Regions from separate parts of the Variovorax sp. genome, predicted to be linked through region 4. Evidence: predicted binding sites of a transcription regulator. Region 4 holds the regulator's gene; each other region holds the start of a gene.

Region 1 (7,643 bases), 1.4 Mb from region 4:
AAGCAATCAAGGCCAGCAGCACCACCTGCAAAGGCAGCCTCGCCACCAGCGCCCAATACGGCACGTTCGCGAACAAGTCCGCGCGCTGCAGCATGTAGACATTCGCGGGCGTGACCGCCAGGGTCAGCAGGAAAAGCCCGATCCCCGCAGCCCGCCGTGTCGGCCACCACAGCAACCCGGCCGCGCCCAGCAGTTCGAAGGCGCCGCTCACCCACACCGTCTCGCGCGGCCAGGGAATCCACGGCGGCACGATTTGCATCTCGGCCTCGGTCGCCACGAAATGCGCGACGCCGCCGATGGCGAACCACAGGAAGACGAACACCAGCCCCGCCACGCGCCAACGGCTCATGGCAGGCATCGTGGTCATCGAACAGCCAGCCTCACAGCGGCTTGGTCAGGTACACCGCCTCGCGCCCGACGATCGTGCGCTGCGCCGGCATGAAGATCGTGCAGTCGTCGCACAACGCGCGGATCTCTTCGTCGCCGTTGGTCGCGATCAGCTCGCCCTTGGCAAAGGTCTCGAAGCCGATCAGCGGGCGCACGAAGGCGAAGTCTTCCGACTTGATGACGTAGGTCTGCAGCAGCTGAAAGCGCCGTTGCGCCTCGGGCGGCGGCGTGGCCGGGTCCTTGTCGACGAGGCCGAAGTACGCAAGGAAGTCATAGGTGACGGCGGTCGCGAGTTCCGACGCGGAGCGCAGGAAGTGCTGGCCGCACTCGACCACCATCGCCACGCCCTTACCGTCCGGGCCGCCATGGCTGCCGTACTGGATCAGCGGCGTGCCCGAGCCCAGGCCGTCGGGCATCACCAGGTGCACCGACGGGCGACCGATGGCCAGCGCGACCTTGGCGTTGCGCTCGAACGCCGGGTACACCCAGAACGGCACCACGGGCTGGCTGGTCGAGTGGATGTCGAGGATGTGGTCGGCCGCCTCCACCACCGGGCGCAGGATGCGCGCACGGCGCAGCTCGGGGCTGTCTTCCGTGCCGTCGAGCCACTCGGGCGACCAGATGCGGTTCAGGTTGTGCACGATCTGGCGGCTGTCGAAGGGCGCCTCTTCCTTGAACGACTCGTAGGCCTCGATGTTGGCGAAGGCCACGGTGAGCGTGCCGATCTTCGGACGCACGTTGTTGTCGAGCAGGTGCGTGGCCGCGGTCATGCCGCAGATCTCGTTGCCATGCGTGAGCGCGTTGATGAGCACGTGCGGGCCAGGCTTGCCCGACTCGAAGCGGTGCACGTAGTCGATGCCGACGTTGCCCTTGCGGTAGGCGGAAAGGTCGCGGGGGAGGACTTCGAGGGCAGGGGGCGATTGGGTCATGGGGCTGTAGGGAGTGAGCGAAGCAGCCGGCAAGTTTGCTACAGATGGCCGTTTCGCGCCTCGCACGCCGCCAGGGCCCATTACCAGTTCACTTCACGCTCCGGCGTGGCCGAAATATGGTGGATCGACAGGTCCGCCCCGTCGTATTCCTCTTCCTGCGTCAGCCGCAACCCGACCGCCTTCTTCAGCGCGCCGTACACCGCCCACCCCGCCAGGCCGGCCCAGACGACGCCCATCAGCGTGCCAATGAGCTGCGCCCACACGTTCACCCCGCCCATGCCGCCCAGCGCCTGCGTGCCGAAGATACCCGCCGCGATGCCGCCCCAGGTGCCGCACAGGCCGTGCAGCGGCCACACGCCGAGCACGTCGTCGATCTTCCATTTGTTCTGCACCAGCGTGAACATCTTGACGAAGATCGCGCCCGCCACGCCGCCCACCACCAGCGCGCCCAGCGGGTGCATCAGGTCGGAGCCGGCGCAAATGGCCACGAGCCCCGCGAGCGGACCGTTGTAGACGAAACCGGGGTCGTTCTTGCCCATGGCCAGCGCCACCAGCGTGCCGCCGACCATCGCCATCAGCGAGTTGACGGCGACGAGGCCGGAGATCTTGTCGATGCTCTGCGCGCTCATCACGTTGAAGCCGAACCAGCCCACGCACAGCACCCATGCGCCCAGCGCCAAGAACGGGATGTTCGACGGCGGGTGCGCGCTCAGCGAGCCGTCGCCGCGGTAGCGGTTGCGCCGCGCGCCCAGCAGCAGCACGGCCGGCAGCGCGAGCCATCCGCCCACGGCATGGACCACCACCGAGCCCGCGAAGTCATGGAACTCGTGGCCGGTGAGCGAGGCGATCCAGCCCTGGATGCCGAAGTGCTTGTTCCAGGCGATGCCTTCGTACAGCGGATAGACGAAACCGACGATCACTGCCGTGGCGATGAGCTGCGGCCAGAACTTGGCGCGCTCGGCAATGCCGCCCGAGATGATGGCCGGAATGGCTGCGGCAAAGGTCAGCAGGAAGAAGAACTTGACCAGCTCGTAGCCGCTTCTTGCCGACAGTTCAGTAGCGCTCACGAAGAAATGCGTGCCATAGGCCACGCCGTAGCCCACCAGGAAGTACACGATGGTCGACACCGAGAAGTCGACCAGAATCTTCACCAGCGCATTGACCTGGTTCTTCTTTCGGACGGTACCGAGCTCCAGAAAGGCAAAACCGGCATGCATGGCCAACACCATGATCGCGCCGAGAAGGATGAACAGCGCGTCTGCGCCCTGTTTGAGTGCGTCCATTGAAGCTTCTTGCAGTTTTTGGTTTGATTTGGTGCAACGCACCCGAATTGCTCGGAGCGGCGCTACAAGCAAGCAAAAAAGGTGCCTGGAAGCTCTTTGATGGTGCAGTACGAACCAATAGCGGGCTTCCCAAGCCCGCTTGCGCACCGGATCAGCCCGCGCCGGCGCGCAGCGCGTCCCGGTAGCGGCGGCTGCAAGGCACCGTGGTGCCGTCGTGCATGTGCAGCCGGGCGTCGCCGCCGTCCAGCGGCTCGATTTCCTTGATGCGGCCCAGGTTCACCGCGTGGCTGCGGTGCACGCGCGCGAAGCGGTCGGGGTCGAGCTGGGTCAGGAAGTCGGTGAGCGTGGCGCGCAGCAGGTAATCGTGGCCGTTGACGTGCAGGCCCACGTAGTTGCCCTCGGCCTGCAGCCAGTCGATGTCGGTGGCGGCGATGAGGAATTCGCGGCGCAGCTTTCGCACGAGGAAGCGTTCGGGACGCGGGGGCGGCGGTGGGGGTGCTTGCGGCATGGAGGGCGCCGCCTCTGTCACGCCCTCCTCCGGCGCATCGAGCACCCGGGCCTCCCCCTGCAACCGCAGCAAGAACCGCCGGTAGACCCAGATGCCGAAGATCATGCTGGCGTACCCCCGCACGTCCTTCAGGTACTCATAGCCCCACTGGGCGGTCCAGCTGGAAAAGCCGTAGTGCTCGCCAACCATCGAATAGACCAGCGAGCGCAGCCCGAACATGCCGGCCACATGGACCACGCTGACCGCCACGCTGGCTGCCAGGTGCCAGGCCAGGAACCGGACCCAGTGCCTGCCCGCCAGCGGCGCCAGCCGGCGCTCGATGGCCACCAGCGCCGGCACCAGCAGCAACAGCATGAGGTGGCTCGACACCTCCCAGGTCACGACCTCCCAGCGGGCGTGCGGCACGGCGCGCGTGCCGACGTCGGCAATCGCGACCAGGGTGCTGAACACGGCCTGCAGCGTCATCAGCACGATCCAGAAGCCCACCTCGACATAGCGGCGGATCGGCTCGTAGCGTTCGTACAGGTTCTTGCGTGGATCGCCCATGCCCGGAATTCTCGCGAAATCGCCCCTGGGGCCGGCGGATTTCGTCCCTGGCGGCCACCGCTCGTCACAAAGCGGGGGCAATCCGTCCCTGCGGTGCGCGGCTGCAGCGCCGTGCGGCCGAACATCGCGGCCTTCCAGCTTCGAGGCCCCAAGATGCACGCCGCCAACCACACCCCGCCAGACCATCGCCGCCACGACATCGACGCGCTGCGTGCGCTGGCCTTCCTTTTCGTCATCCTCTATCACGTGGGCATGTATTACGTGGCCGGCTGGCACTGGCACCTCAAGAGCCCTCACGAGGCCGAATGGCTGCGCTGGCCGATGGCAATGCTCAACCTCTGGCGCATGGACCTGGTGTTCCTCATCTCCGGCGTGTCGCTGGGCTTCCTGAGCCGGGGCCAGGGCACCTGGGGGCTGCTGCGCAGCCGGGGCCTGCGGCTGATGCTGCCGCTGGTTTTCGGCATGGCGGTGATCGTGCCCTACCAGGCCTATGCGCAGGGTGTGGCCAACGGGATGGTGGCGCCGGGCTTCGGCGCCTTCCTGCTGCGCTACCTGTCGATGAGTGCGCCGTGGCCGAAGCAGGCCTTCGACGGCGCGGATTTCGGCATCACCTGGAACCACCTCTGGTACCTGCCCTACCTGTTCACCTACACGGCGCTGGTGGCGCTGACACTGCCGCTGTGGAAGTCCGCCGCCGGCCAGCGGGTGCGGCGCGGCTTCAACGGACTGCGCGGCTGGAAGCTGCTGTTGCTGCCGGCGGTGCCGCTGCTGCTGTGGACGATGCTGCTGGCCTCGCGCTTTCCGGCCACCCACAACCTGGTGCGTGACTTCCATCTGCACAGCATCTATTTCACGATGTTCCTCTACGGCTACTGGATGGGCGTGGACACCGGCGTCTGGAAGGAACTGGAGCGGCTGCGCCGGGTGTCCCTTGCATCGGCGCTCGCGGTGATCGCCACTTTCTTCGCGCTGCGCGCCGTCACCAGCGGGCCACCCTCGGGGCTGTCGATGGACGTGCTGCGCGTGCTCTACCTGTGGCTGACGGTCTCGGCCATCCTGGGCTACGGGCACCGGTACCTGAACCGGCCCTGGCCCTGGCTGCGCTGGGCCAACGAGTCGGTGTACCCGTGGTACGTGCTGCACCAGACGCTGATCATCGTAGGCGTGGTACTGCTGGCCCCGCTTGCTCTCGGCCCGGCGGTCGAGCCCGCGCTGCTGGTGGCTTTGACCATCTTCGGCTGCTGGGCGCTGACCGACGGGCTGATTCGCCGCGTCGACTTCCTGCGGCCGCTGTTCGGGCTGAAGCTCAGGCGGCCGGCTTCGCGGCAGCCTCTTCCACCGGAACCAGAATGGCGTTCCCCGTCGCCACGAGCTTGAGGGCATCGCCCTCGCCCTGCGCATAGAGCTCGGCCGCGGCAAACACCTGCTTGCGCCCGGCCTTCACCACCCGCCCCCGCGCCACGAAGGCGCGGCCCACGGCGGGCGAGATGCAGTTCACCGAGAAATGCGACGCCAGCACGCGGCCGGCCACGCTGGCGGCCGCGAAGCCGCTCACGGTGTCGAGCAGCGCGCCGATCAGCCCCGCATGCAGGAAGCCGGCGTACTGGCCCATGTCTTCCTCGCGAAAGTCCATGCGCAGCTCGGCTTCGCCGTTGGCGGCGCTCGTGACTTCGAAGCCGGCCCAGCGGTTGAAGGCGGCTGTCTTGTTGATGGCCTGGATGGTGTCGAGCATGGCGTGCAGGTCCTTGGAAAAGTGTTGCGGCCCACTCTACGAACCACCCCGCGCATTCGTCGTCGCGCGCGTGACCGCCCGCGCGCCGGCGGTTGCCTTGGCGACAGCGGCCGAAAATTTTCTTGCGATGCCTTAACCCCGTTCGCGAGGCCAGTCCGTAGCAGTGGGGGTCTGTCCCACTTTCTTCGAAGGCATCCCATGAAAGCATCGACCTCCGTCTTCCTTCGCGCCACCGCCGGCGCCGCCGTCCTGCTGGTGCTGAGTCTCAGCGCGCAGGGGCAAGCCGCCACGCAGCCGGCCGGCTTTTCCGGCTCGCGCATTACCCAGGTCAAGGTCTATCCCGGCAGCGCCACCATCGATCGCGTGGCGCGGGTGGCGGCCGGCAGCCGCTCGGTCACCTTCGCCTGCCTGCCCGCCGGGCTGGACGTGCAGAGCCTGCAGGTGTCGGCCGACGCATCGGTGCGCGTCGGCGAGACCTCGGTGCTCGGCGAGGCGCGCGAGCTTTCCGCGCAGTGCGCGAGCAGCGCGCTCGACGGCCGCATCCGCGAGCTGGAAGACCAGAAGGCCGCGCTGCAGGCCGAAAGCGATGCGCTCGGCATGGTCAACGGCTACCTCAAGGGCCTGGCCGGCAGCGGCGGCGACGCGCCCCAGGGCGCCCGCGCGCCGATGGATGCGCGCAACCTCGCGGCCATGACCGAGGCGATGCGCCGCACCGGACAAGATTCACTGCTCAAGCAGCACCAGATCCAGCGCCGGCAGACCGACATCGACCGCCAGCTCAACCCTCTTCTCGCCGAGCGCACCCGCACCCAAAGCAGCGGCGACCAGGTGATGGCCGTGACGGTCACCCTGGCAGCCAGCGCGGACGCCGACGTCAAACTCAGCTACCAGGTCAACGGCCCCGGCTGGACGCCCAGCTACCGCGCGCTGCTCGACAGCGGCACGGGCAAGGTCCGCATCGAACGCCAGGCGCTGGTGGCGCAGGCCACGGGCGAAGACTGGCGCGGCGTGAAGCTGGTGCTCTCCACCGGCCAGCCGCGCCGCGAAACCACGGGGCGCCTGCCTTCGGCATGGCGCATCGGCGTGGAGCCGCCACCGCCGGCGCGCCCGCGCAACTACGAGATGGCGCCGATGCCAGCCGCCGCGCCGATAGCCACGCCCCCCGAGAACGCCAAGCAGTTGCGGGAGCGCCGCGCACCGCTGTTCGACGTGAGCGCGTTCGACAGCAGCTTCGCCACCGAGTTTTCAGTGCCGCAAAGCATCGACGTGCCCTCCAACGGCCAGCGCGTGACCCTGGCGCTGGGCCAGCACGAAGACACCGCCAGGCTGGTCGCACGCACCAGCCCGCGCGTGGATGCCAGCGCCTTCCTGGTCGCCGACATGGCGCAGCCCGACGGCGTCTGGCCGGCCGGCCCGATGCTGCTGTACCGCGACGGCGCATTCGTCGGCAATGGCCGCTGGAGTCCCCCCACCGATGCCCGCCTGACGCTGTCCTTCGGGCGCGACGAGCTGGTGCGCGTGCAGGCCGAGCCCGAGCGCGACAACCAGGGCACCGGCGGCTTCGCCGGTTCGCGCGCCGAGCGCAAGGTGCAACGCGCCTATGTGGTCGAGAACCGCCACCGCACGCCAATCACGGTGGAGGTGCTGGAGGCCGCGCCGGTGTCGGTCGACGAGCAGGTGCGCGTGAGCTCGCAGTTCGCGCCCAGGCCCGACGACCTGTCGTGGAACAAGCAGCCCGGCCTGACGATGTGGCGCTTCGACCTCGACGCCGGCAAGTCCGCCCGCGTGGCGGCCGACTACACCATCGGCTACCCGAAGGACGCGCGGCTGCAGATGCGCTGAGCCTCCGGCGGGGCTGCCGGGCTGCCGGGCGGCCGGGCGGCCGGGCTACCGGGTGGCACCGGCACTTGCAACGCGTCCTCAGATCCGAGTCAGGCCGGCGTGGCATCCTCATGGACCCAACTGCTTTTCCATGGGAGAAAAAACGTGAGAAGGATTCATCGGCGAGGCGCGCTGGCCTTGTCGGCCGCGTGCGCGGCGTCCGCCCTGCTCGCCGTCTCGGGCTGCGAACGGAAAAGCGCGCCCGCCGCTGCCGCCGCGCCGCCGGAACCCGCCCTGCCGGCCACCGCCATCGGCAGCGTGGAGATCACGCAGGAAGACATCGACTGGTTCCGCCGCAGCAAGGCCGAGTGGATCGACTGCGAATCCGGCGCACCCAGCATCGTGCCGCCCGACCTGACGCTCGAGCAATTCGGCGA
Region 2 (7,643 bases), 290 kb from region 4:
TTCGGCATCGTCTACCGCGCGTACGACCATTCGCTGCAGCGCGAAGTGGCCATCAAGGAATACATGCCGTCGATGCTCGCGCGCCGCGTGGGCGACGACAGCGTGCTCGTGCGCTCCGAGCGCCTCACGGCCACCTTCCAGGCAGGGCTGCGCAGCTTCATCAACGAGGCGCGCACCCTCGCGCAGTTCAGCCATCCCGCGCTGGTGCGCGTGCATCGCTTCTGGGAGGCCAACTCGACCGCCTACATGGCGATCCAGCTCTACAAGGGCCGCACCCTGCGGCGCCTCGCCGAGGACGAGCCCGGCCGCATCAACGAGGCCTGGCTGCTCGGCATGCTGGGGCCGCTGCTGGGCGCGCTCGAAACGCTGCATCGCAGCCAGTGCTTTCACCGCGACATCGCGCCCGACAACATCTTCATCCAGCCCGATGACCTGCCGGTGCTGCTCGACTTCGGCGCGGCGCGCAAGTCGATCGCCGACCTGGTCGACGAGGTGGCGGTGATGGTGAAGTCGGGTTACTCGCCCATCGAGCAGTACGCCGACGACAACACCCTGCTGCAGGGGCCCTGGACCGACCTGTACGCGCTGGGCGCCGTGCTCTACCGTGCCGTGACCGGCCATCCGCCGCCCTCGGCCGTGGTGCGCAGCGTGCAGGATGCCTATGTGCCGTTGTCTTCGATGGGCCGCGACGACCTGAGCCCGGGCTTCTGCGCCGCCGTCGACCACACGCTGGCCGTGCACAGCAAGGACCGCACGCAGACCGTGGCTACCTTCGCCGCGGAGCTGGGGCTGGTGAAGCTGGGCGACATTTATGTGAGCGGCATGGGCGTGCCGGCGGTGATCATTCCCGCGGCACCCGTGTCGGCGACGCCGCCGCCTCCGCCGCTGGTGCCGCAGCAGTTCTCGCCGATGTCGGCGCCGGTGCCGCTGGAGCCCGTGCCGGTGGCTGCCGTGGAGGCGCCGGCCCCGGCCCCCGCCGTGAAGAAGACGAAGGCGCGGAAGGCCGCATCGCGCCGTCCGCCCTGGGTCATGGTGGGTGTGCTGTTCATCGCGCTCGTGGCCGTGGGTGGCTGGATCGGCCTGCGCCTGACTTCGGGCATGAAGCAGCAGCAGACCTCGACCGCGATGGTGCCGGTGCCGCCGCCGGCTGGGCCGATGTCGAGCAACACGTCGCCCCCTGCTGTGATGCCGCCGCCGGCCACCGATGCGGGTGCTGCATCCGGTACGCCACCAGCCACCGCGCCTGTCACCGATGCCGGCCCGACCACTGCCCCTGCCGTTGTTGGCGGCAGTGCCGGCACAACGGTCGCCAGTGCGCCGGCTGCCGCGCCTGCAACGCCGGCCGGTACACCGCTGACCCCCATCGAGAACGTGCCGGTCAATCCGCCGACCACGACGCCAGCCGATTCAGCGCTCGCGACCGCCGAGGCGGAAGACTGGAGCCTGGCCCAGGCCGAGAACACGCGCGAAGGCTACGAGGCTTACCTGCGCCGCTACCGCCGCGGGCTGCACGCCCGCGACGCGCGCAACGCCATCGCCGAGCTGAACCGGCTGTCGCCACCCGCGGTGGCGGTCGCACCCGACGCGACCGCCACCGCACCGGGCATGGGCCGCGTGGTGCTCAACATCCGCCCGTGGGGCCAGGTATTCGTCGACGGCGCCGACCGCGGCGTGAGCCCGCCGCTCAAGTCGCTGCCGCTGCGGCCCGGCATCTACAACATCGAGGTGCGCAACGGCGAGCTCGAGGTGTATCGGCAACGGGTGACTGTGCAGGACAGCAAGTCGGCGCCTGTGGTGAGCCACGAGTTCAAGTAGGAGGCTGCAGCTGCGTCCGGATTCAGGCGCTACCGCGCAGCGCCCGCCGATACTGCACCGCCTCCGCCAGATGCTCCACCTGCACCGCCTCCGCCGACCCCAGGTCCGCGATCGTGCGCGCCACCTTCAGCGCACGGTGCGTGCTGCGCGCTGACCATCCCAGCTTGGCCGCCGCGTTGAACATGAACTTGCGGGCCGCATCGTCGAGCCCGGCGTGCTTGTCGATCGCGCTGCCCTGCAGCGACTGGTTGGCATAGCCCTGGCGCTGCATCGCGCGTTCGCGCGCGGCGATCACCCGGCCGCGGATGCTCTCCGTCGATTCGCCGGGAGGCGCATCGAGCAGTTGCTGCGCCGACACCGCGGGCACCTCGATGTGCAGGTCGATGCGGTCCAGCAGCGGGCCGCTGAGCTTCCCTTGGTAGCGCGAGATCTGGTCGGGCGTGCAGCGGCAGGCCTTCGACGCGGAACCCAGATAACCGCAAGGGCAGGGGTTCATCGCGGCGATCAATTGAAAGCGCGCCGGAAATTCGGCGCTTCGCGCGGCGCGGGCAATGGTGATGGTGCCGGTCTCCAGCGGCTCGCGCAGTGCCTCCAGCGCCGAGCGGGCGAATTCCGGAAATTCGTCCAAAAAGAGAACGCCGTGGTGCGCGCGCGAAATCTCTCCGGGCCTGGGCGGAGAGCCTCCACCTACGAGCGCCACCGCGCTGGATGTGTGATGGGGCGCAGAAGTAGGCCTCAGCATCCACCGCTCCGTCGCGAAGCGGCCAGCCAGGCTGGCCACGGCCGCGCTCTCCAGCGCCTCGTCGATGCTCATCGCCGGCAGCAGCCCCGCAAAGCGCTGCGCGAGCATCGACTTGCCGGATCCCGGCTCGCCCATCATGAGCAGGCTGTGTCCGCCGGCCGCGGCGATTTCCAGTGCGCGCTTGGCGCCCGCATGGCCCTTGACGTCGGCCAGGTCGGCGTAGCGCGGTGCGTTCGCGCCGGGCGCCGCGTGGACCCGCGCCCAGCCGTCGGGCGGCGGATCGGGCCATTGCGAGGCCGCTTCGGTGTCGACCACGAACTGCCGCACCACGTCCAGCAGGTGCCGTGCGCCGTAGACCTCGCTGTCGGGCACCAGCGCGGCTTCGTGCGCACTGTCCAGGGGCAGCACCAGCCGCGTCGCCACGCCGCGCGTGTGCAGGGCCAGCGCCATTGCCAGGGCGCCGCGCACCGGCCTCAGCTCGCCCGACAGGGACAGTTCGCCCGCGAACTCATGCCCGGCCAGCCTGGCGTTGTCGATCTGCCCGCTGGCCGCGAGGATGCCCAGCGCGATGGGCAGGTCGAAGCGCCCGGAGTCCTTGGGAAGGTCCGCGGGGGCCAGATTCACCACTATCTTCTTGTTGTTGGGGTATTCGAGCCCCGCGTTCTGGATGGCCGAGCGCACCCGTTCGCGGGCTTCCTTGACCTCGGTTTCCGCCAGGCCGACCAGCGTGAAGCTGGGCAGGCCGTTGGCCAGATGCACCTCGACCGTGACACTGGCCGCTTCCAGCCCCAGCAAGGCTCGGCCCTGCACCAAAGACAAACTCATTTCTCTCCCTGTCCCCAAGATGGTGCGTCCATCTTTGGTGTGTCCGCGGTGGTGCGGACCTGTTGAAAGCCGCAACCGCTCGAAACAAGCGTTGTAACGATTTCGCTCACAACGCGACGCAAGCGAGTCGCATGGGGCACAGGTATTTGTGCAGTTTGGCACGCTCCCTGCTTTGAGCCTCTCAGGTCCAACAACACACTTCACACGCGAGGAGTTTCCCGATGACGCACCGTACCGCCGCCAAGGCGATGATCGTTCTGGCCGCTGCATTGACCGCTTCGGGCGCAGCCCTGGCTCAGGCGACGACCGACGCAGCAGCAGCGCCCGCGCCCGCCCCGGATTTCACGGGCAACATCTCGCTGACCTCGAACTACAAGTTCCGCGGCCAGGACCAGGACATGATTGGCAAGAACGACTTTGCCAAGACCAAGGGCTTCAAGCCCGCGATCCAGGGCGGCTTCGACTATGCCTTCGGCAGCAGCGGCTTCTACGTGGGCAACTGGAACTCCAGCGTCAACTGGCAGAAGGGCAACAGCATCGAGAGCGACCTCTACGGCGGCTACAAGTTCAAGGCCGGTCCGCTCGACATGGACGTGGGCGCGCTCACCTATATCTACCCGGGCAACTCGGCGGGCAACACCACCGAGCTGTACGTCGGCGCGACCTATGCCAACGAAACCTTCGGCTCGTTCACCGCCAAGTACTCGCACACCGTGTCGAAGGACTACTTCGGCTACGCCGGCAACAAGGCCGGCTCGGGCCTGAAGGGCACCAACACCGGCTACCTGAACCTGTCGTACAGCAAGGAAATCGTGCCCAAGGTCACGCTGAAGGCAGCCGTGGGCTACACGAACATGTCCAGCGACATCCGCAGCCTGGGCTACAAGAGCTACGTGGACTACAACGTGGGCGCGAGCTACGACTTCGGCAACGGCCTGTCGCTGACCGGCTCGGTGCAGGGCGCCAACAAGCAGAGCTCGTACCTCGCGGTGTCCAACCCCGGCGTCGACCTCGGCTTCGGCCCCATCGGCCAGACCACCTACTCGCCGAACAAGGCGCGCTTCATCCTCACGCTGACGAAGACGCTGTAAGCAGCAGAACAACGAGGTGCGGCCCAAGCTGCCGCATCGTTTCATTTCCATCCAAAGGAGAAAACTCATGAAGCTGGTCACAGCCATCATCAAACCGTTCAAGCTCGACGAGGTGCGCGAAGCACTGTCGGCCATCGGCGTGCAGGGGATCACCGTCACCGAGGTGAAGGGCTTCGGACGCCAGAAGGGCCACACCGAGCTCTATCGCGGCGCGGAGTACGTGGTCGACTTCCTGCCCAAGGTCAAGATCGAAGCGGCCGTCTCCGACGACCTCGTCGATCGCGTGATCGAAGCCGTCGAAGGCGCCGCCCGCACCGGCAAGATCGGTGACGGCAAGATTTTTGTCTACAACCTCGAGCAGGTCGTTCGCATCCGCACCGGCGAAACGGGCCGCGAAGCCCTCTGATCGAGTCCAGGCCCGAAAGAACAACGATTATGAAAAAACTGCTTGTCTCTCTTGCGCTCGGCTTGAGCGTGCTCGCCGCCGGTACCTCCGGCTTCGCACAGACCCCGGCAGCGCCTGCTGCCGAGGCACCGGCCGCAACGGCTCCCGCAGCGGCAGCGCCCGCTGCGGCTCCGGCGGCCGATGCAGCTGCGGCACCCGCTGCTGCTGCGCCTGCAGCCGCACCCGCCGCTGCACCGGCTCCGAAGATCGACTCCGGCGACACCGCCTGGATGCTGACTTCGACCCTCCTCGTGATCCTGATGACCATCCCCGGCCTCGCGCTGTTCTACGGCGGCCTGGGCCGTTCGAAGAACATGCTGTCGGTGCTGATGCAGGTCTTCGTGATCTTCTCGCTCATCAGCATCCTGTGGGCCATCTACGGCTACAGCCTGGCCTTCTCGGGTGACGGAAACTTCTTCGGCACCTTCGACAAGATCTTCATGAAGGGCATCACGCAGGAAACCTTCGGTGCGCTGACCACCATTCCTGAATACGTGTTCGTCGCCTTCCAGGGCACCTTCGCGGCCATCACCGTGGCGCTGATCGTCGGCGCCTTCGCGGAACGCGCCAAGTTCTCGGCCGTGCTGCTGTTCTCGGTGCTGTGGTTCACCTTCAGCTACGTGCCGATCGCCCACATCGTGTGGGGCGGCGGCCTGCTGGGCAAGGACGGCGCGCTGGACTTCGCCGGCGGCACCGTGGTGCACATCAACGCCGGTGTGGCCGGTCTCGTGGGTGCCTACATGGTCGGCAAGCGCGTCGGCTACGGCAAGGAAGCGTTCACGCCTCACTCGCTCACGCTCACCATGGTCGGCGCTTCGCTGCTGTGGGTCGGCTGGTTCGGCTTCAACGCCGGCTCGGCTGGTGCCGCCAACGCCCTGGCCGGCCTGGCCTTCATCAACACGGTGCTCGCCACCGCTGCCGCCGCGCTGTCGTGGATCCTGGGCGAGAGCCTGCACAAGGGCAAGGCCTCGATGCTGGGCGCTGCGTCCGGTGCCGTTGCCGGCCTCGTGGCCGTCACGCCCGCCGCCGGTTTCGTCGGCCCGATGGGTTCGATCGTGCTGGGCCTGCTGGCCGGCCTGGTCTGCCTGTGGGGCGTGGGCGGCCTGAAGCGCATGCTGGGTGCGGACGACGCGTTCGACGTGTTCGGCGTGCACGGCGTGGGCGGTATCCTGGGTGCCATCCTGACCGGCGTGTTCGCTGCCAAGGGCCTCGGCGGCACCGGCGGCGCGACGCCCGACACCTTCTCGATGGGCGCGCAAGTCTGGATCCAGATCAAGAGCGTGGCGCTCACGGTCGTGTGGTCCGGCGTGGTGGCCTTCATCGCCTACAAGATCGCCGACCTGACCCTCGGCCTGCGTGTGTCGGAAGAAGAAGAGCGCGAAGGCCTCGACATCTCCTCGCACGGCGAGACCGCATATAACAGGTAAACCCCCAGGCTGCGCGCACTTCGTGTCGCTACGCCAACCCCCTTGCAGGGGGCAGCACCTGCGGCCCGGCGGAGCCGGTTCCGCGGTGCTCCTGAATTGAAGAACGAGTTTTTCAAGCGAGGTCTCCTTTGGATGTTCAGCCCGCAAGCGCTCCGGCGCCGGCGGGCTTTTTTTTGCCCGTCGACGCAATGGGCGGGAGCACAATCAGCCCACCATGTGGACCTCCATCGAAGACAGCCTCTGCGAGCTCGGCGAATCGCCGTTCTGGCACCCTCAGGAACGATCGCTCTACTGGCTAGACATTCCTGGCCGCGCCGTGCTGCGAACGCGCGGCGACATCGGCACGACGGGCGCCACGGTCGAGCGCTGGGCGCTGCCCACGGAGCCCGGCTGCATGGCACCGGCGCGCAGCGGCGGCCTCGTCATTGCGCTGCGCGACGGCTTCTACCGCGCGCGCGAATGGGGCGGCGAGCTGGTCGCGATGGCGCGCGTGGAGCACGACGTGCGCACCATGCGCTTCAACGACGGCAAGTGCGACGCGCTGGGCCGCTTCTGGGGCGGCTCGCTCAACGAGGCCAAGGACCGGCCCAACGCCGCGCTGTACTGCCTCGACGCGCGCAGCGACACGGGCATCTCGCCCACCATCACGCAGATGGCCAACCAGGCCACCACCGCCAACGGCCTCGCCTTCTCGCCCGACGCCCGCACCCTCTACTGGGCCGACACCGCGGCGCACGTGGTGCACGCATGGGACTGGGACGCCGAGGCCAATTCGCTCTCGCATGCCCGCGTGTTCCAGCAGTTCGACGCCAAGCCCGAAGGCTGGACGCCCGCGTCGCCGCTGCACTATGACGGCCGCCCCGACGGCGCCACCATCGATGCGCAGGGCCACTACTGGGTGGCCATGTTCGAAGGCGCGCAGCTGCTGCGCTTTTCGCCCTCGGGAGAACGCGTGGCGGCCGTTGCGGTGCCGGTGCAGTGCCCGACCATGCCCTGCTTCGGCGGCGACGACCTGAAAACCCTGTTCGTCACCAGCGCCCGCAAGGGCCGGCCCGCCGACGAGATCGCGCAGCGCCCGGCCTCGGGCACGGTGATCGCGATGCGGGTCGACACGCCGGGCCTGCCGGTGAGCTTCTTCGAAGACTGAAGGCCGACGAGGGTTCCCAGGCGCGCATGGCCCTGCAGCACATCCCGCCCATCCAGTGCCTGCTGACCTTCGAGGCCGTGGCGCGGCTGCGGCATGCGGGCCGTGCGGCCGACGAGCTGTGCGTCACGCCAAGCGCGGTGAGCCACCGCAT
Region 3 (7,643 bases), 2.6 Mb from region 4:
TGGGCATCTGCGACAGCGGCTGGTAGCCCTGCACGGTGTGGACGTCGCCCTCGCGCACGATGCGGCCGGCCCATTCGTCGAGCTCGCGCCGGCCGAGCTGGCTGCCGAGGACCGCGTCGAAGCTGGCGCGGCCGTCGAAGCCGGGGTAGGTGGGCTTGATGGCGCAGTCGGCCAGTTGCGGCAGCACGGCTTCGAGCGCGGCGCGCTCGCCGCACCACCACGTGGGCAGTGCGGGCAGCTTGAGCTTTTCGCCGATCAGGCGGCGCGCCAGCCCCGGCAAAAAGCCGAGCAGCGCCGGCGATTCCAGGAAGGCCGAGCCCGGCATGTTCGCCACCAGCACGTTGCCCGCGCGAATGGCCTGCAGCAGGCCGGGCACGCCGAGCGTGGAGTCGGGCCGCAGCTCCAGCGGGTCGAGGAACTGGTCGTCCAGCCGCTTGATGAGGCCGTGCACCGGGCGCAGGCCCTGCAGCGTCTTGAGGTAGAGCCGCTGGTCGCGCACGGTGAGGTCGCTGCCCTCGACCAGCGTGATGCCCAGGTAGCGCGCGAGGTAGGCGTGCTCGAAGTAGGTTTCGTTGTACGGGCCGGGCGTTAGCAGCGCGATGTGCGGCGGCACACCGGCCGGGCACATGCGTTGCAGGCCTTCCATCATGGCGCTGTAGGTGGCGGCCAGGCGCTGCACCTGCAGCGCCTCGAAGGCCTGCGGAAACTGCCGCGTGATGGCCAGGCGGTTTTCCAGCAGATAACCCAGGCCCGAGGGCGCCTGGGTGCGCTGCGACACCACCCACCAGTTGCCGTCGGGGCCGCGCGCGAGGTCGAAGGCGGTTATGTGCAGCCAGGTGTCGCCCGGCGGCTTCACGCCGTGCAGGGCGCGCAGGTAGCCGGGGTGGCCGCGCACCAGCGCCGGGGGAATGAGCCCCTCGGCCAGCAGCTGCTGCGGGCCGTAGACGTCGGCCATCACCCGGTCGAGCACCCGCACGCGCTGCAGCACGCCGGCCTCGATCTGGCTCCAGCTTTCGGGCGAGACGATCAGCGGGAACAGGTCGAGCGACCAGGGGCGCTGCGGGCCGTTGGCGTCGGCGTACACGTTGTAGGTGACGCCGTTGTCGCGGATCTGCCGCTCCAGGCTGACGGCGCGCCGGGGCAGGTCGTTGAAGCCGCCCGGGCCGAGCTGTTCGAAGAAGTCGTGCCAGGCGGGCGTGAGCGGCGGTTGCTCGCTGGACGGTGCCTGGGACTGTGACTGCGTTTGGGACTGTGATTGCGACTGGGAAGGCGCCGGCCGCTGCTCCGCGGCGGCGTCGTACAGCAGTGGGGCTTGCGGGGCCGCGGCAGGAGTGCTCGTGCCCGCCCCCGGGCGTGGGGTCGCGACCGGAGTGGCCTGCCCGCGCAGTTCGTCGAAGTGTCCGGGCTGGGCGGCCGGGGCGAGCGCCGACGCCAGGGCCGCTGGAAATTCCAGTGCCTGGGCGCCGAACAGTGATTCGTTCAAGGGTTCCACAGGAGGGGGATTGTCACACCGCCGTCACGGCCTGGCCGCTTCGGCAGTGTGGTAGGCATCCCCTTCAGCGCCGCAGGTCGAGCGTGAACGGGAACTCGCGGCTGCCCGGCAGCTCGATGGTGGCCGGCGGCGTGCGCATGAGCCCCGGCGTGTGGCCGGTGCGCGTGAAGCGCGAATGGCGGCGGCTCTCGGCCTCGTAGGCGTTGACGGGGAAGGTGTCGTAGTTGCGCCCACCCGGGTGGGCGACGAAATACTGGCAGCCGCCCAGTGAACGCTTCATCCAGGTGTCGACCAGGTCGAAGGTGAGCGGGGCATGGGCCTTGATGCTGGGGTGCAGCGCCGAAGGCGGATTCCATGCCTTGTAGCGCACGCCGGCCACGAATTCGCCCGTCACGCCCGTGGGCTGCAGCGGCAGCACCTTGCCGTTGACGGTGACGACGTGGCGGCTTTCGTTCAGCCCGGTCACTCGCACCTCGATGCGCTCCAGCGAAGAGTCGACATAGCGCACCGTGCCGCCGGCCGAGCCTTCCTCGCCCATCACGTGCCAGGGCTCCAGCGCGTTGCGCAGCGACAGCTCCACGCCCATGGCCTGCATCTGGCCCACCAGCGGGAAGCGGAACTCGAAATGCGGCGCGAACCAGTCGGGGTCGAAGGCGAAGCCGGCCTGCCGCATTTCGCTGATGACGTCGTCGAAGTCCATCTTGACGAAGGTCGGCAGCAGGAAGCGGTCGTGCAGCTCGGTGCCCCAGCGGGTGACGGGGGCCTTGTAGGGCTCGTCCCAGAAGCGGGCCACCAGCGCGCGAATGAGCAGCTGCTGCGCAATGCTCATGCGCGCGTGCGGCGGCATCTCGAACGCGCGCAGTTCCAGCAGGCCGAGGCGGCCGGTGCTGGAGTCGGGCGAATACAGCTTGTCGATGCAGAACTCGCTGCGGTGCGTGTTGCCCGACACGTCGATCAGGATGTTGCGCAGCGTGCGGTCGACCAGCCATGCGGGCATGTTCTGGCCGTAGATCTCGCGGTTCCTGGCAATTTCCTTCAGGGCAATTTCGAGTTCGTAGACCTGGTCGTTGCGGGCCTCGTCCACGCGCGGGGCCTGGCTTGTCGGGCCGATGAACATGCCCGAGAACAGATAGCTCAGCGACGGATGGTTGTGCCAGTAGAGCAGCAGGCTGGCCAGCAGCTCGGGCCGGCGCAGGAAGGGGCTGTCGGCCGGTGTGGCGCCGCCCATCACGAAGTGGTTGCCGCCGCCGGTGCCGGTGTGGCGGCCGTCGGTCATGAACTTCTCGGCCGACAGGCGGGTTTCGAACGCGGCGTTGTAGAGGAACTCGGTGTGGGCGACCAGTTCCTTCCAGTTGTGGGCCGGATGGATGTTGACTTCGATCACGCCCGGGTCGGGCGTGACGGCCAGCATCTTCAGGCGCGGGTCGCGTGGCGGCGGATAGCCTTCCATCACGATGCGCATGCCCAGGTCGCGCGCGGTGGCTTCCACCGCGGCGACGAGGTCGAGGTAGTCCTCCAGGCGCGCGAGCGGCGGCATGAAGACGTAGAGCACGCCGGAGGCGTTGCCCTTCTTCTCGGCCGTGGGGCCGTTGGCGCGGCGCGGGTCGCGCACTTCGACGCACAGCGCGGTGCGCGTGACCCAATGGGCGGATTCGCCGCGCAGCGGCTGGCGGGTGGTGACGGACTCGCTGATGGAGTCCTCGGCTGCTGCGGCATCGCCGTTCGCTGCATCGCCGCTGGCCGCATCGCCGGGGCTTTGCATGCGCAGCGATGCGGGCACCACGGGCGGCGTGCCGAAGGTGTAGGGCACGTCACCGAGGCCGGCGGCGCCGGCACCAGCGGCGGTTGCGCCTGTGCTGTACCGCGCGCGGTAATCGGCCGCGCTCGGCAGCGCGCCGCGCGGCGCGGTCGGGTCGCGCTCGATCAGGTAGGGGTAGTCGCCCTTGCTGGCCCACGGCTGCGAGTCGAGCGGCAGGCGGTAGCCCATGGGCGAGTCGCCGGGGATCAGGTAGAGCCGGTCGTCGCGCAGGAACCAGGGGCCGGTCTTCCAGGCCGGGCCTGCCAGCGCAGGGGCGTCGCCGTTCGCATTGCCGGGCTCGATGGGCAGCATGTAGCCGATCACCGCGTCGAGCTTCTGCGTGAACACGCGGCGCAGGCGCACGCGTTCGAGTTCGTCGTCGAGCTTCGAGTCGAAGGGATCGACGTTCACCGGCAGGCGGCGTTCGCGCCAGAGGTAGTAGTAGATGTCTTCGTAGCCGGGCTGTATGTAGCGCTCGGTCAGGCCGAGCTTGTGCGCCAGCACGGTGGTGAAGCGGCGTGCGTCTTCGCTGGTGTAGTGGGTGGGAAAACGCTCGTCGGCGAACAGCTCGGGGTCGTGCCACAGCGTCTGGCCGTCGGCGCGCCAGAAGATCGACAGCGCCCAGCGCGGCAGTTGCTCGCCCGGATACCACTTGCCCTGGCCGAAATGCAGGAAGCCGCCCTTGCCGTACTCGGCGCGCAGCTTGTGCACGAGCTCGGTGGCGTAGCCGCGCTTGGTGGGGCCGAGGGCGTCGGTGTTCCACTCGGGCGCGTCGCGGTCGCTGGTGGCCACGTAGGTCGGCTCGCCGCCCATGGTGAGGCGCACGTCGCCGGCCTTCAGGCGCGCATCGACCGCGTCGCCGAGGGTCAGAACCTCGGCCCATTGCTCTTCGGTATAGGGCTTGGTGACGCGCGGCGATTCGTAGATGCGCGTGACCTTCATCTCATGGCCGAACTCGACCTCCGATTCGTCAACGCCGCCCTCGATGGGCGCAGCGCTCGAAGGCGAGGGCGTGCAGGCCAGCGGAATGTGGCCTTCGCCCGCCATCAGTCCGGAGGTGGCGTCGAGGCCGATCCAGCCGGCGCCCGGCAGGAACACTTCGCACCAGGCGTGCAGGTCGGTGAAGTCGACCGTGGTGCCGCTGGGGCCGTCGAGCGACTTCACGTCGGGCGTGAGCTGGATCAGGTAGCCCGAGACGAAGCGCGCGGCCAGGCCCATGTGACGCAGCAGCTGCACCAGCAGCCAGCCCGAATCGCGGCAGGAGCCGCTGCCGTTGGCCAGCGTTTCTTCCGGCGTCTGCACGCCGGGCTCCATGCGGATCAGGTAGTTGACGTCTTGCTGCACCTGTTGGTTGATGCCGACCAGGAAGTCGATGGTGCGCTGCTCCTTGCGATCGACCTTGTCGAGGTAGGCCTCCAGCAGCGGCGTGACCGGGTCGGCCACGAGGTATGGCGCAAGTTCCTCGGCCTGCGAGGCCGTGTACTTGAAGGGGAAGTTCTCCGCCTGCGGCTCGAGGAAGAAGTCGAAGGGGTTGTAGACCGCCATCTCGACCACGAGGTCGACCGTGACCTTGAACTCGCGTGTCTTTTCAGGGAACACGAGCCGCGCCTGGTAGTTGGCGAACGGGTCCTGCATCCAGTTGACGAAGTGCTCCGCGGGTTCGACCCGCAGCGAATACGAGATGACGTTGCTGCGGCAATGCGGCGCGGGACGCAAGCGCACGACCTGGGGGCCCAACTGCACCAGGCGGTCGTATTTGTAGTGGGTGACGTGGTGGAGAGCGGCGTGAATGGACATGCGTTTTTGTGTGCAGTACTGGCAGATTGCATCGAAAAGATGTCTCTGGTGAGACGCATACTAGCCGAGATGCTTAGCAATTAACGCGCCACTGAGCGTGAGTCGGGGAGGGTTTGCATCATGTGTCCGGACGTTCTTTCATGACGCGATTTCACGCGTCGGGCAATGCCGTGGGCGGCTCGCGAGGCTTCGCCGCATTGGGCGGATCGCTGCTGGGCGCGGCCCTGCAGTTGAGGCAGCCGTCGCTCTGGCCCGCATGGGTCTATGCCGTTTTGCTGCTGGCGGCCGTGGCGGGTCTGCGGCGATGGCGCCGGCCTTTTTTCATCGAACGGCGCATGCCGGCCATGGTGCTTGCCCTGCTGTGCGGAGCCATGGCTGGGGTGGGGCTGGCGGGTTGGCGTGCCGTGGTCCATGCGGACGGCGCGCTGGCACCGGCGCTCGAAGGGCGCGACCTCGTGGTCACGGGAGTCGTCGCGGAGATGCCGCAACGCAACGAAGCCGGAACGCGGTTTCGCGTCGACGTGGAATCCGCGCGCTGGGCCGATGCGTCTGTCGACGAGCCATTGGTGGTTCCAGACCGCATCGCCCTCGGCTGGTATGCGGAGAACACGGGCCTGTGGGGCCGCTCTTCCGGAGGCAAGGCCGCATCCGCCAGCCCGATCGGTCCCTTGCATGCCGGCGAGCGATGGCAGCTTGCCGTGCGCCTCAAGGCGCCGCATGGCAACGTCAACCCCTTCGGCTTCGATGGCGAGCTGTGGGCCTGGGAGCAGGGCATCCAGGCCAACGGCTATGTGCGGACCGGCGCGCGGGATGCCGCGCCGAAGCGCATCGCCGTCACCTGGCTGCATCCGGTCGAGCGCGCACGCGAAGCCGTGCGCGACGCGATTTTCGAGCGGGTGCCCGACCGCGCGCGAGCCGGGGTGATAGCGGCGCTGGTGACGGGCGACCAGCAGGCCATCGACCGCGCGGACTGGGATGTGTTTCGTGCCACCGGCGTGGCTCACCTCATGTCGATCTCCGGCCTTCACGTCACGATGTTCGCTTGGCTGGCGGCGCATGTCGTTGGCTGGCTGTGGCGGCGCTGTCCGAGGCTGATGCTGGGCCTGCCCGCACAGCAGGCCGCGCTGGTCGGCGGCGTGCTGCTGGCCGGGCTCTACGCGCTTTTCAGCGGCTGGGGCGTGCCGTCGCAGCGCACGGTGTGGATGCTCGCGACGGTCGCGCTGATGCGGCTCACCGGCAGGCGCTGGCCTTGGCCGCATGTGTGGCTGCTGACCGCGGCGGTGGTGGTGGCGATCGATCCATGGGCGCTGATGCAGGCGGGCTTCTGGCTCAGCTTCGTGGCGGTGGGCGTGCTGTTCGCCACCGATGCGTCGGTGCCCGGCGAGCCGCGCGCGCGGGCTTCGGCGCGGCTGCTGGGTTTCTTTCGTGAGCAATGGGTCATCACGCTGGCTCTCGCGCCGCTGAGCCTGCTGCTGTTCCAGCAGGTGTCGCTGGTCGGGCTGCTGGCCAACGCGGTCGCGATCCCGTGGGTCACGCTGGTCGTCACGCCGCTGGCCATGCTGGGCGTGGCCATCGCTCCTTTGTGGGACGCGGCCGCGTGGGCGGTGCGTGCGCTTTCGGTGCTGCTGCAATGGTGCGCCGGCTTGCCGCTGACCACGCTGTCGATGGCTGCGCCGCCTTGGTGGATGGCGGCTTGCGGCGTGATTGGCGGCGCATTGCTCGTGATGCGCCTGCCCTGGTCGTTGCGCGCCGTTGGCCTGCCGTTCCTGCTGCCGATACTGCTGTGGCAGGCACCGCGTCCCGCCGCGGGAGAATTCGAATTGCTGGCCGCCGACATCGGGCAGGGCAACGCGGTACTGGTTCGCACCGCCACTCACAGCCTGCTGTACGACACCGGCCCGCGCTACAGCCTCGAAAGCGATGCCGGCCACCGCGTGCTCGTGCCGCTGCTGCGCGCTCATGGCGAACGCCTCGACATGCTGCTGCTGAGCCATCGCGATACCGACCACACGGGCGGGGCGCAGGCGGTGCTCGCGATGCAGCCGCAAGCGGAGTTGCGGAGTTCGATCGAGGCCGCGCATCCGCTGCAGGCCTCGCACCCGGCTCAGCGCTGCGAGGCCGGGCAGCGCTGGCGCTGGGACGGCGTGGACTTCGAGGTGCTGCACCCCGTGGCGGACGACTACCAGGCCTTCACCATCAAGCCCAATTCCGTGTCCTGCGTGCTGCGCATCGGCAACGGCCGTGCCGCCGCGCTTCTGGTGGGCGATGTCGAGCGGATGCAGGAGTCCGCGCTGATCGCGCGCACGCCGGATTTGCGCGCCGACGTGCTGCTGGTGCCCCATCACGGCAGCAAGACCTCGTCGAGCGAAACATTCCTCGATGCCGTGCAGCCGCGCATTGCATTGGTCCAGGCGGGCTATCGCAACCGTTTCGGCCACCCGGCGCCCGAGGTGGCGGCGCGGTACGCGGCACACGGGGTGCGGCTGGTAGACAGCCCCCGCTGCGGCGCCGCCCACTGGCGCAGCACGCAGCCCGCCGATGTCGCCTGTGAGCGCG
Region 4 (7,643 bases):
TGGGCGACCTGGCGCGCGCCCGCTCGGGCGGCGGCTCCGGCAGCACGACCACCGCGTCGGCCGCGCCCAGCAGCAACACCAGCGCCGCCAGCAGCAGCTCGGGCGCCGACCCGTTCATGTACTTCGTGCAGGCCGGCGCCTTCCGCACCACCGACGACGCCGAGGCGCAGCGCGCCAAGCTGTCGCTGATGGGCGTCGAGGCCAAGGTCACCGAGCGAGAGCAGGCGGGCCGCACCGTCTACCGCGTGCGCGCCGGCCCCTTCAACAAGAAGGAAGACGCCGACCGGCTCAAGGAGCGCCTGGACGGCGGCGGCCTCGACTCGGCACTCGTGCGGGTGCAACGCTGAAGCCGCGGCAATCGATTGCCACGAATAGCCCTTAAGCTTCGCCGCGCGGTATTTGCCGCCACCATTCATCGCCTTGGGCGCGCCGCGGGCGGGGGAACTCCCCGCCGCGTGCCGGCTCAGTCTGCCGTACCAACTGGAGAATCCTTTCAATGAAACGTCGTGACTTTTCGCTGGCCGCCACTTCGCTCGGGCTGCTGTCCCTGGCCGCCAACCCGGCCCATGCCCAGGCGCGTGCGCCCAAGGCAGGCACCGAGTACCTGGTGCTCGACAAGCGCGTGCCCGTCGACGCGCCGGCCGGCAAGGTCGAAGTGGTCGAGTTCTTCTCGTACAACTGCCCCCATTGCAACGACTTCGAACCGTCGCTCGAAGCCTGGGTCAAGTCGGCCCCCAAGGAAGTGGCCTTCCGCCGCATCCCGGTGCCTTTCGTGGGCAACGACGTCGAAGCCAAGCAGCGCCTGTACTACACGCTCGAAGCCATGGGCAAGGTCGACGAATACCAGCCGAAGGTATTCAATGCGATCCACGCGCAGCGCCAGAACGTGAACGGCGACGCCAACATCATTGCCTGGGCCACCGCCAACGGCCTCGACGGCGCCAAGTTCAAGGAACTCTTCACCTCGTTCGGCGTGGCCAGCAAGGCCAAGCGGGCTTCGCAGATGACCGATGCCTACAAGGTGGCGGGCGTGCCGGCCATGGCTGTCGCCGGCCGCTGGTACGTGGACGGCGAAACCGCTGGCAGCATGACCAAGGTGCTGCAGGTCGTGAACTACCTGGTCGGCGAAGCTAAAAAGGGCTGACGCCCAGGCTCCGCGCACTTCGTGCCGCTGCGCCCCTCACCGGCCCGCTTCGGCGGGCTTTTTCATCTGTGCGTGCGGGTTGACGCAATCAGCCGCATACAATGCCGAGCAAGTTTCGTGCCTCTATGACATTGCATTCTTACTCCACCACTCCCTTCCTGCGTCGCGTCGGCCGCCTGGCTGCCGCCGCGTTGCTGCTGGCCGGCCTTGCCTCGGGCGCCCTGGCCGAGACCGCCGACCGCAGCAAGCCGATGAACATCGAGTCGGATGCCATGCGCTACGACGACCTCAAGCAGACCAGCGTGTTCACGGGCAACGTGCTGGTAACAAAAGGCACGATCATCATCCGCGGCGCGCGGCTCGATGTCCGCCAGGACGCCGAGGGCTACCAGTACGGCGTGGTCACGGCGGCACCCGGCAAGCGGGCCTACTACAAGCAGAAGCGCAACGCACCTGACGAGTGGATCGAGGGCGAATCCGAAGTCATCGAGTACGACAGCCGCGCCGACAACGTCAAGTTCATCCGCAACGCAGAAATGCGCCGCCTGCTCGGTTCGACGCCGAACGACGTGAGCACCGGCGCCCTGATCGTCTACGACCAGAGCAACGACACCTACACGGTCAACGGTTCCACCGTGCCGCCGAACACCGCGGTCAACGCATCGTCCCCGAGCGGCCGCGTCAAGACCATCCTGACACCCAAGGCCGCCACGGCGCCCGCGCCCGGCGCTCCGGCCGGAGCCAAGCCCGCCGCGCCGGCAGCGTCCACGCCGGCACCCGGCACGGGCCTGCGCTCGACCACCACGCTCGGTGGCGATGGAGAAACCCGCAAGTGATCGAAACCGCTGGAACCCAGGAAGCCAACGGCGCACCGGGCAGCCGCCTGGTGGCGCGCGGCCTGAAGAAGAGCTATGGCAGCCGCACGGTCGTGAAGGACGTCTCGCTCGACGTGCAGAAGGGTGAAGTCGTCGGGCTGCTCGGCCCCAACGGCGCCGGCAAGACCACCTCGTTCTACATGATCGTCGGGCTGGTGCGCGCCGATGCGGGCGACATCACCATCGACGGCGAGCCCATCGCCCACATGCCCATCCACCGCCGCGCGCGCATGGGCCTGAGCTACCTGCCGCAGGAAGCCTCGATCTTCCGCAAGCTCACCGTGGAGGAAAACGTGCGCGCCGTGCTCGAACTGCAGCATGAGCCCGACGCGAGCGGCAAGCTCGTGCCGCTGTCCAGGCAGCACATGGAAGAGCGCCTGTCCGAACTGCTGGCCGACCTGCGCGTCGACCACCTGCGCGACTCGCCGGCGCTGGCGCTGTCGGGCGGCGAGCGCCGCCGCGTCGAGATCGCACGCGCCCTGGCCACCCAGCCGCGCTTCATCCTGCTGGACGAGCCCTTTGCCGGCATCGACCCGATCGCCGTGATCGAAATCCAGCGGATCATCAGCTTCCTGAAGGAGCGCGGCATCGGCGTGCTCATCACCGACCACAACGTGCGCGAAACGCTGGGCATCTGCGATCACGCGTTCATCATCAGCGACGGGCATGTGCTGGCACAAGGTACGCCCTCGGAGATCGTCGACAACGCCGAGGTACGCAGGGTGTACCTGGGCGAACACTTCCGCATGTAAGGAAGGGTCGGGTTCTCCACATGAAGCAAGGGCTGTCCCTTCGCGTCTCGCAGCATCTGGCACTCACGCCACAGCTGCAGCAGTCGATCAGGCTGCTCCAACTTTCCACGCTCGAACTGAGCCAGGAAGTGGAGCAGATGCTCGACGAGAACCCCTTCCTCGAGCGCACCGCGGAAGAAGCGGCGCGCGAGGAATTCGGGCTCGACACGGCCGACGCCCCCGTCGCGCGCGATGACGGCGGCGAAAGTGGCGAGGGCGGCGACGGCGAGAGCGAGTTCACCCCGCCGCCGGCCAGCACTTCCGCCGCCTCGACCGAGACCAGCACCACCACCACGGCCGATTCCGACGGCCCCGCCGCCGAGATCGCCGAGCGCGAGCCCGACTGGGAAGGCGACGGCACCGTCGACATGGCGCCCGACGACAGCGAGTGGGGCAGCGACGCCCCCGCGCGCCAGAACAACCTGGGCGACGACGAGCGCGCAGACGCCACCGAGCTTGCGCGCAGCCAGGAATCGCTGCAGTCGTTCCTGCACCGCCAGGCACTGAGCCTGCGCCTGAGCGAGAACGACAGCGCCGCGCTGCGCTTCCTGATCGAGTCGCTCAACGACGACGGCTATCTCGAAGACTCCCTGCCGGCGCTGGCCTCGGGCCTGGCCGGCGACGACAACGACCAGTTCGACGACCTGGTGCACCACTTCCAGGTGGCACTCGGCCTGCTGCAGAGCCTGGAGCCGGTGGGCGTGGGCGCGCGCGACCTGGGCGAATGCCTGAGCATCCAGCTGCGCGCGCTGGCCGCCGAGGACGACGAAGACGAAGAGCAGGCACAGGTCTACAAGACCGCCATCACCATCTGCAAGCAGCCGATGGAGCTGCTCGCGCGGCGCGATTTCAAGCGCCTGGCCACGCTCACCCGCAGCAGCGAAGAGCTGGTGCGCTCGGCGCTGCAGGTCATCGCGCGGCTGGAGCCCAAGCCGGGGCGCCGTTTCGTCGATGTCGAGCGCAACATCGTCATTCCCGACGTGATCGTCACCAAGACCGGCCGGGGCACCAACGTCAAGTTCCGCGTCATGCTGAATCCCGAGGTCATGCCGCGCCTGCGCGTGCACGACATCTATGCCGGCGCGCTCAAGTCGCACAAGGGCGAAGGCAGCCAGGCACTGTCGCAGCGGCTGCAGGAGGCGCGCTGGTTCATCAAGAACATCCAGCAGCGCTTCGACACCATCCTGCGCGTGAGCAACGCCATCGTCGAGCGCCAGAAGAGCTACTTCGTGCACGGCGAGCTGGCCATGCGCCCGCTGGTGCTGCGCGAAATTGCCGACGAGCTGGGCCTGCACGAATCCACCATCTCGCGCGTGACCACCGCCAAGTACATGGCCACCCCGTTCGGCACGGTCGAGCTGAAGTATTTCTTCGGTTCGGCGCTGGGCACCGAGACCGGCGGCAATGCATCGAGCACCGCGGTGCGTGCGCTGATCAAGCAGTTCGTGAGCTCGGAGAGCATCAAGAAGCCGCTGTCGGACAGCCAGATCTCCGAGATGCTCAAGGAGCAGGGCATCGAGTGCGCGCGCCGCACCGTGGCCAAGTACCGCGAGGCGCTGCGCATCGCGCCCGCCAATCTGCGCAAGGCACTGTAGAAAGCCTTCGATGAGCCGTCTCCCGATGTCGCGCTGGGGCCATTGGGTGATCGCTTTGCTGGCCGTGCTGCTGTTCAGCGGCTGCGCCACCCTGCCCGACGAGGCGCCGCGCCCGCCCACCAGGGCCATGGCCGTGTCGGCCGACACCGCGCTCGGCAAGCTCGCGATGGCCGCCCAGCCCGACCCCGACCTGAGCGGCTTTCGCCTGATGCCCGGCGGCGACTTTGCCTTCGACACCCGCATCGAGCTCGCGCGCCGCGCCCAGCGCACGCTGGACGTGCAGTACTACCAGATCGAGAACGACGAGACCGGCCGCTACCTGCTGCGCACCCTGCGCGATGCCGCCTTGCGCGGCGTGCGCGTGCGGGTGCTGATGGACGACCTCTACACCTCCGGCGAAGACGAACTGCTGCTCGGCTTTGCCGCCACGCCGAATGTCGAGCTGCGCCTCTTCAACCCGTTCCCGGCCGGGCGCGGCAGCCTGCTCAGGCGCTTCGCGGCGTCGCTGTTCGACTTCAGCCGCGTGAACCGCCGCATGCACAACAAGCTGTTCATCGCCGACGGCGCGATGGCGGTGGCGGGCGGGCGCAACATCGGCAACCAGTACTTCACGCGCACGGCGGGCGAGAACTTCCTCGACCTGGACACCTTCGTGACCGGCGCGCTGATCCCCCGGCTCGGCAGCCTGTTCGACCAGTACTGGAACAGCACCTACGTGCGCCCCGTGCAGTCGGTGGTGGCAAGCAGCCTTTCGCGCGAGGAACTGCAGCGCCGCTTCGATGCCGCTACCGGCGCCGGCACCACCCCGCCGCCACCACCGCCCGCGCCCAACGACCTGCTGGGCTACAGCCCGATCGCCGACGACCTGAACGCCGGCAGGCTGGGCCTGATCTGGACCCTGGCCGAGGCCTATGCCGACTCGCCCGACCGGGTCATCGGCAAGACCGCGTCGTACGGCGGCGTGCCGCTGCTGGACGTCGACAGCGTGCGCTACAACGTGGTCGAGCAGATGCGCCGCGCGCGCGACGAAGTGACCATCGTCTCGCCCTACCTGATTCCGGGCGCCACGGGGCTCGAGGTGATGCGCGAGATCCGCGGGCGCGGCGTGAAGATCAGCGTGGTCACCAATTCGCTGGCCGCCACCGACGAGCCGCTGGTGCACACCGCCTACCGCCGCTACCGGCCCGACATGCTCAAGCTCGGCGCCGACCTGTACGAGCTGAGTTCCACGCGCACCCGGCGCAGCGTGCGGCTGGGGCTCTTCGGCACCACGGTCGGGCGGCTGCATGCCAAGTCGGCGGTGATCGACCGGCGCACGCTGTTCGTGGGCTCGATGAATTTCGACCCGCGCTCGGAGTCGCAGAACACCGAGATCGGGCTGATCATCCACAGCCCGGAAATGGCGCAGCAGATGCTCAAGCTGCTCGATGTGCTCAAGCAGCAGGGCGCCTACCGGCTGCGCTTTGCGGAAGGCAGCAACGACGGGCACATCGAATGGGTCAGCGACGACGCCGGCCAGATCACCGTGCTGCACGAGGAGCCCGATTCGGGCTTCTGGGACCGCACGATGCTCGAGATACTGGCGCCGCTGACGCCCGAGAGCCTGCTCTAGGCGCGGCCGGTGTCCGGTCAGTGACCGCCGCGCACCGCCGACCAGACCAGCCGCACGCCCAGCAGCCCCATCACGCCGCCGGCCGCGCGGTCGATCCAGGCCTTGTAGCGCAGGTAGGCAGAGCGCGGCGCCGCCGAGGAAAGCGCCAGTGCCACGATGGCGTACCAGCCGGTCTCGATGCAGAAGATCACTGCCGGCACCGCCAGCGCCAGTACCAGCGGCACCTCGCGCGGCAGGAAGGCGGCGAAGATGCTGGCGTAGACCACCGCCGTCTTCGGGTTGCTGACCTGGGTGGCCAGCCCCAGCAGGAAGGTACGGCCGCCGCGGCCCTGTCGGCCGGTGGAGTTACCCACTTCGGGCGTAACAGCCAGTGGCTGCCGCGCTCCGCGCCAGATGCGAAAACCCAGGTAGACGAGGTAGGCGCCGCCAAAGCCTTTTATCGCCAGATAGAGCCCCGGCACCGCCAGGAACGCTGCCTGCAGTCCGGCCATCGCGGCGATGGCGAAGACCAGTCCGCCCGCACCCATGCCCAACGCCGCCGCCAGCCCGTCGCCGCGCGAGGCCACGGCCGTGCGCGCCACCATGACGAAACTGGGGCCGGGGCTCATTGCGCCCACTGCCATCGCGCCGGCGATGCCCAGCAAGGAAAGGGTGTTGTCCATCGGGGCTGTCTCCTTGGGAAATTTTGAAATGGGTGAATAACGTGCAGAAAGTCACGCTGATCAACGACTGAAAAGTAAACTATAAGTAGTACTTAAATTTAATTTTCGTTTACATTTTGTGTGCCGACTTCCGCGGCGTACAAAAATGAAAAATCTCTACCTTCTGATCATTTGGGCATTGATCCTGTCGTTTTTGCTGAGCTTCTTCTACTGGAGTGATGCGCCGCTGGCCGAACAACTGTTGTTCGGTGCGGTGATGGCCGTGGCGATGGGCGCCTGGATGCTGGTCCTGCTGAACCTTCCGCGTGCCCTGATGGCCGCCCGCAACTGGCTGAAAGCCCCGAAAGACGATAGCGAGGAGCCGCTGGCCGCAAGCCGCCCCCGCAAGACCATCGTCAGGTAGGCAGGCCGGCGGGGCCGCCAGCCACGGCGCCGGAAGCGCCTAAGGCTGGACGTTGACCGCTTCCACCTGCACCAGCAGCTTCACCTTGTTCTCGAAGCCGAAGTTCAGTCCCCAGGTAATTCCCCAGTCGCTGCGTTCCACCGTGGTCTCGAAGTCGCCGCCGCACACCTGGCGGTTGATCAGCGGGCTCAGGTAGCAGTTGAAGCGCACCGCCTTCAGCGTCACCGGCTTCGTCTGCCCCATCAGGGTGAGCGTGCCCGGCACGTCGACCACCTTGTCTCCGCTGATGTCGATCCGGTCGGCCACGAAGCGGCCGGTCGGGAATTCCGCCACGTTGAAGAAATCCTTGCTCTGCACATGGCGGTTGAGCAGGTCGACGCCGGTGTTGATGGAACTGATGTCCATCGTGATGTCGACCTTGCCGCTGGTGCCGGTGCCGTCGATCTGCACCGAGCCGTCCTTGGTGCTGAAGCGCCCCCGGTTGGTGGTGGTGCCGTAGTGGCCCATCTCGTACATCACGAAGGTGTGCGTCGGGTCGACCACGTAGTTCGCGTTCTTCTT

The links. The regulator sigma-54, encoded in region 4, starts transcription at its own class of promoters, with help from an activator protein. The targets are predictions, from matches to a motif close to TGGCANGNAANCTGCTTT.
Region 1: ACQY8B_RS15105 (ammonium transporter) is a predicted target of sigma-54. The motif match lies at 2,669-2,686, and genes of this name have one in related genera.
Region 2: ACQY8B_RS22920 (TorF family putative porin) is a predicted target of sigma-54. The motif match lies at 3,539-3,556, and genes of this name have one in related genera.
Region 3: ACQY8B_RS06460 (DUF2126 domain-containing protein) is a predicted target of sigma-54. The motif match lies at 5,161-5,178, and genes of this name have one in related genera.

Annotation. Positions count from the first base shown of each region.
Region 1 is NZ_OZ257247.1:3,185,318-3,192,960, forward strand. It holds gene ACQY8B_RS15095 (hypothetical protein) at 1-367, opposite strand, end outside; gene ACQY8B_RS15100 (succinylglutamate desuccinylase) at 381-1,316, opposite strand; gene ACQY8B_RS15105 (ammonium transporter) at 1,397-2,599, opposite strand; gene ACQY8B_RS15110 (LytTR family DNA-binding domain-containing protein) at 2,751-3,653, opposite strand; gene ACQY8B_RS15115 (acyltransferase family protein) at 3,807-5,030, shown strand; gene ACQY8B_RS15120 (PaaI family thioesterase) at 4,960-5,385, opposite strand; gene ACQY8B_RS15125 (DUF4139 domain-containing protein) at 5,584-7,227, shown strand; gene ACQY8B_RS15130 (hypothetical protein) at 7,372-7,643, shown strand, end outside.
Region 2 is NZ_OZ257247.1:4,892,294-4,899,936, reverse strand. It holds gene ACQY8B_RS22930 (serine/threonine protein kinase) at 1-1,815, shown strand, start outside; gene ACQY8B_RS22925 (YifB family Mg chelatase-like AAA ATPase) at 1,838-3,382, opposite strand; gene ACQY8B_RS22920 (TorF family putative porin) at 3,604-4,473, shown strand; gene glnK (P-II family nitrogen regulator) at 4,541-4,879, shown strand; gene ACQY8B_RS22910 (ammonium transporter) at 4,909-6,345, shown strand; gene ACQY8B_RS22905 (SMP-30/gluconolactonase/LRE family protein) at 6,560-7,492, shown strand; gene ACQY8B_RS22900 (LysR substrate-binding domain-containing protein) at 7,519-7,643, shown strand, end outside.
Region 3 is NZ_OZ257247.1:1,301,876-1,309,518, forward strand. It holds gene ACQY8B_RS06455 (circularly permuted type 2 ATP-grasp protein) at 1-1,492, opposite strand, end outside; gene ACQY8B_RS06460 (DUF2126 domain-containing protein) at 1,557-5,087, opposite strand; gene ACQY8B_RS06465 (DNA internalization-related competence protein ComEC/Rec2) at 5,228-7,643, shown strand, end outside.
Region 4 is NZ_OZ257247.1:4,600,007-4,607,649, reverse strand. It holds gene ACQY8B_RS21570 (SPOR domain-containing protein) at 1-347, shown strand, start outside; gene ACQY8B_RS21565 (thiol:disulfide interchange protein DsbA/DsbL) at 497-1,144, shown strand; gene lptA (lipopolysaccharide transport periplasmic protein LptA) at 1,270-1,980, shown strand; gene lptB (LPS export ABC transporter ATP-binding protein) at 1,977-2,771, shown strand; gene ACQY8B_RS21550 (RNA polymerase factor sigma-54) at 2,792-4,405, shown strand; gene ACQY8B_RS21545 (phospholipase D family protein) at 4,416-6,017, shown strand; gene ACQY8B_RS21540 (LysE family translocator) at 6,035-6,679, opposite strand; gene ACQY8B_RS21535 (hypothetical protein) at 6,825-7,082, shown strand; gene ACQY8B_RS21530 (YceI family protein) at 7,122-7,643, opposite strand, start outside.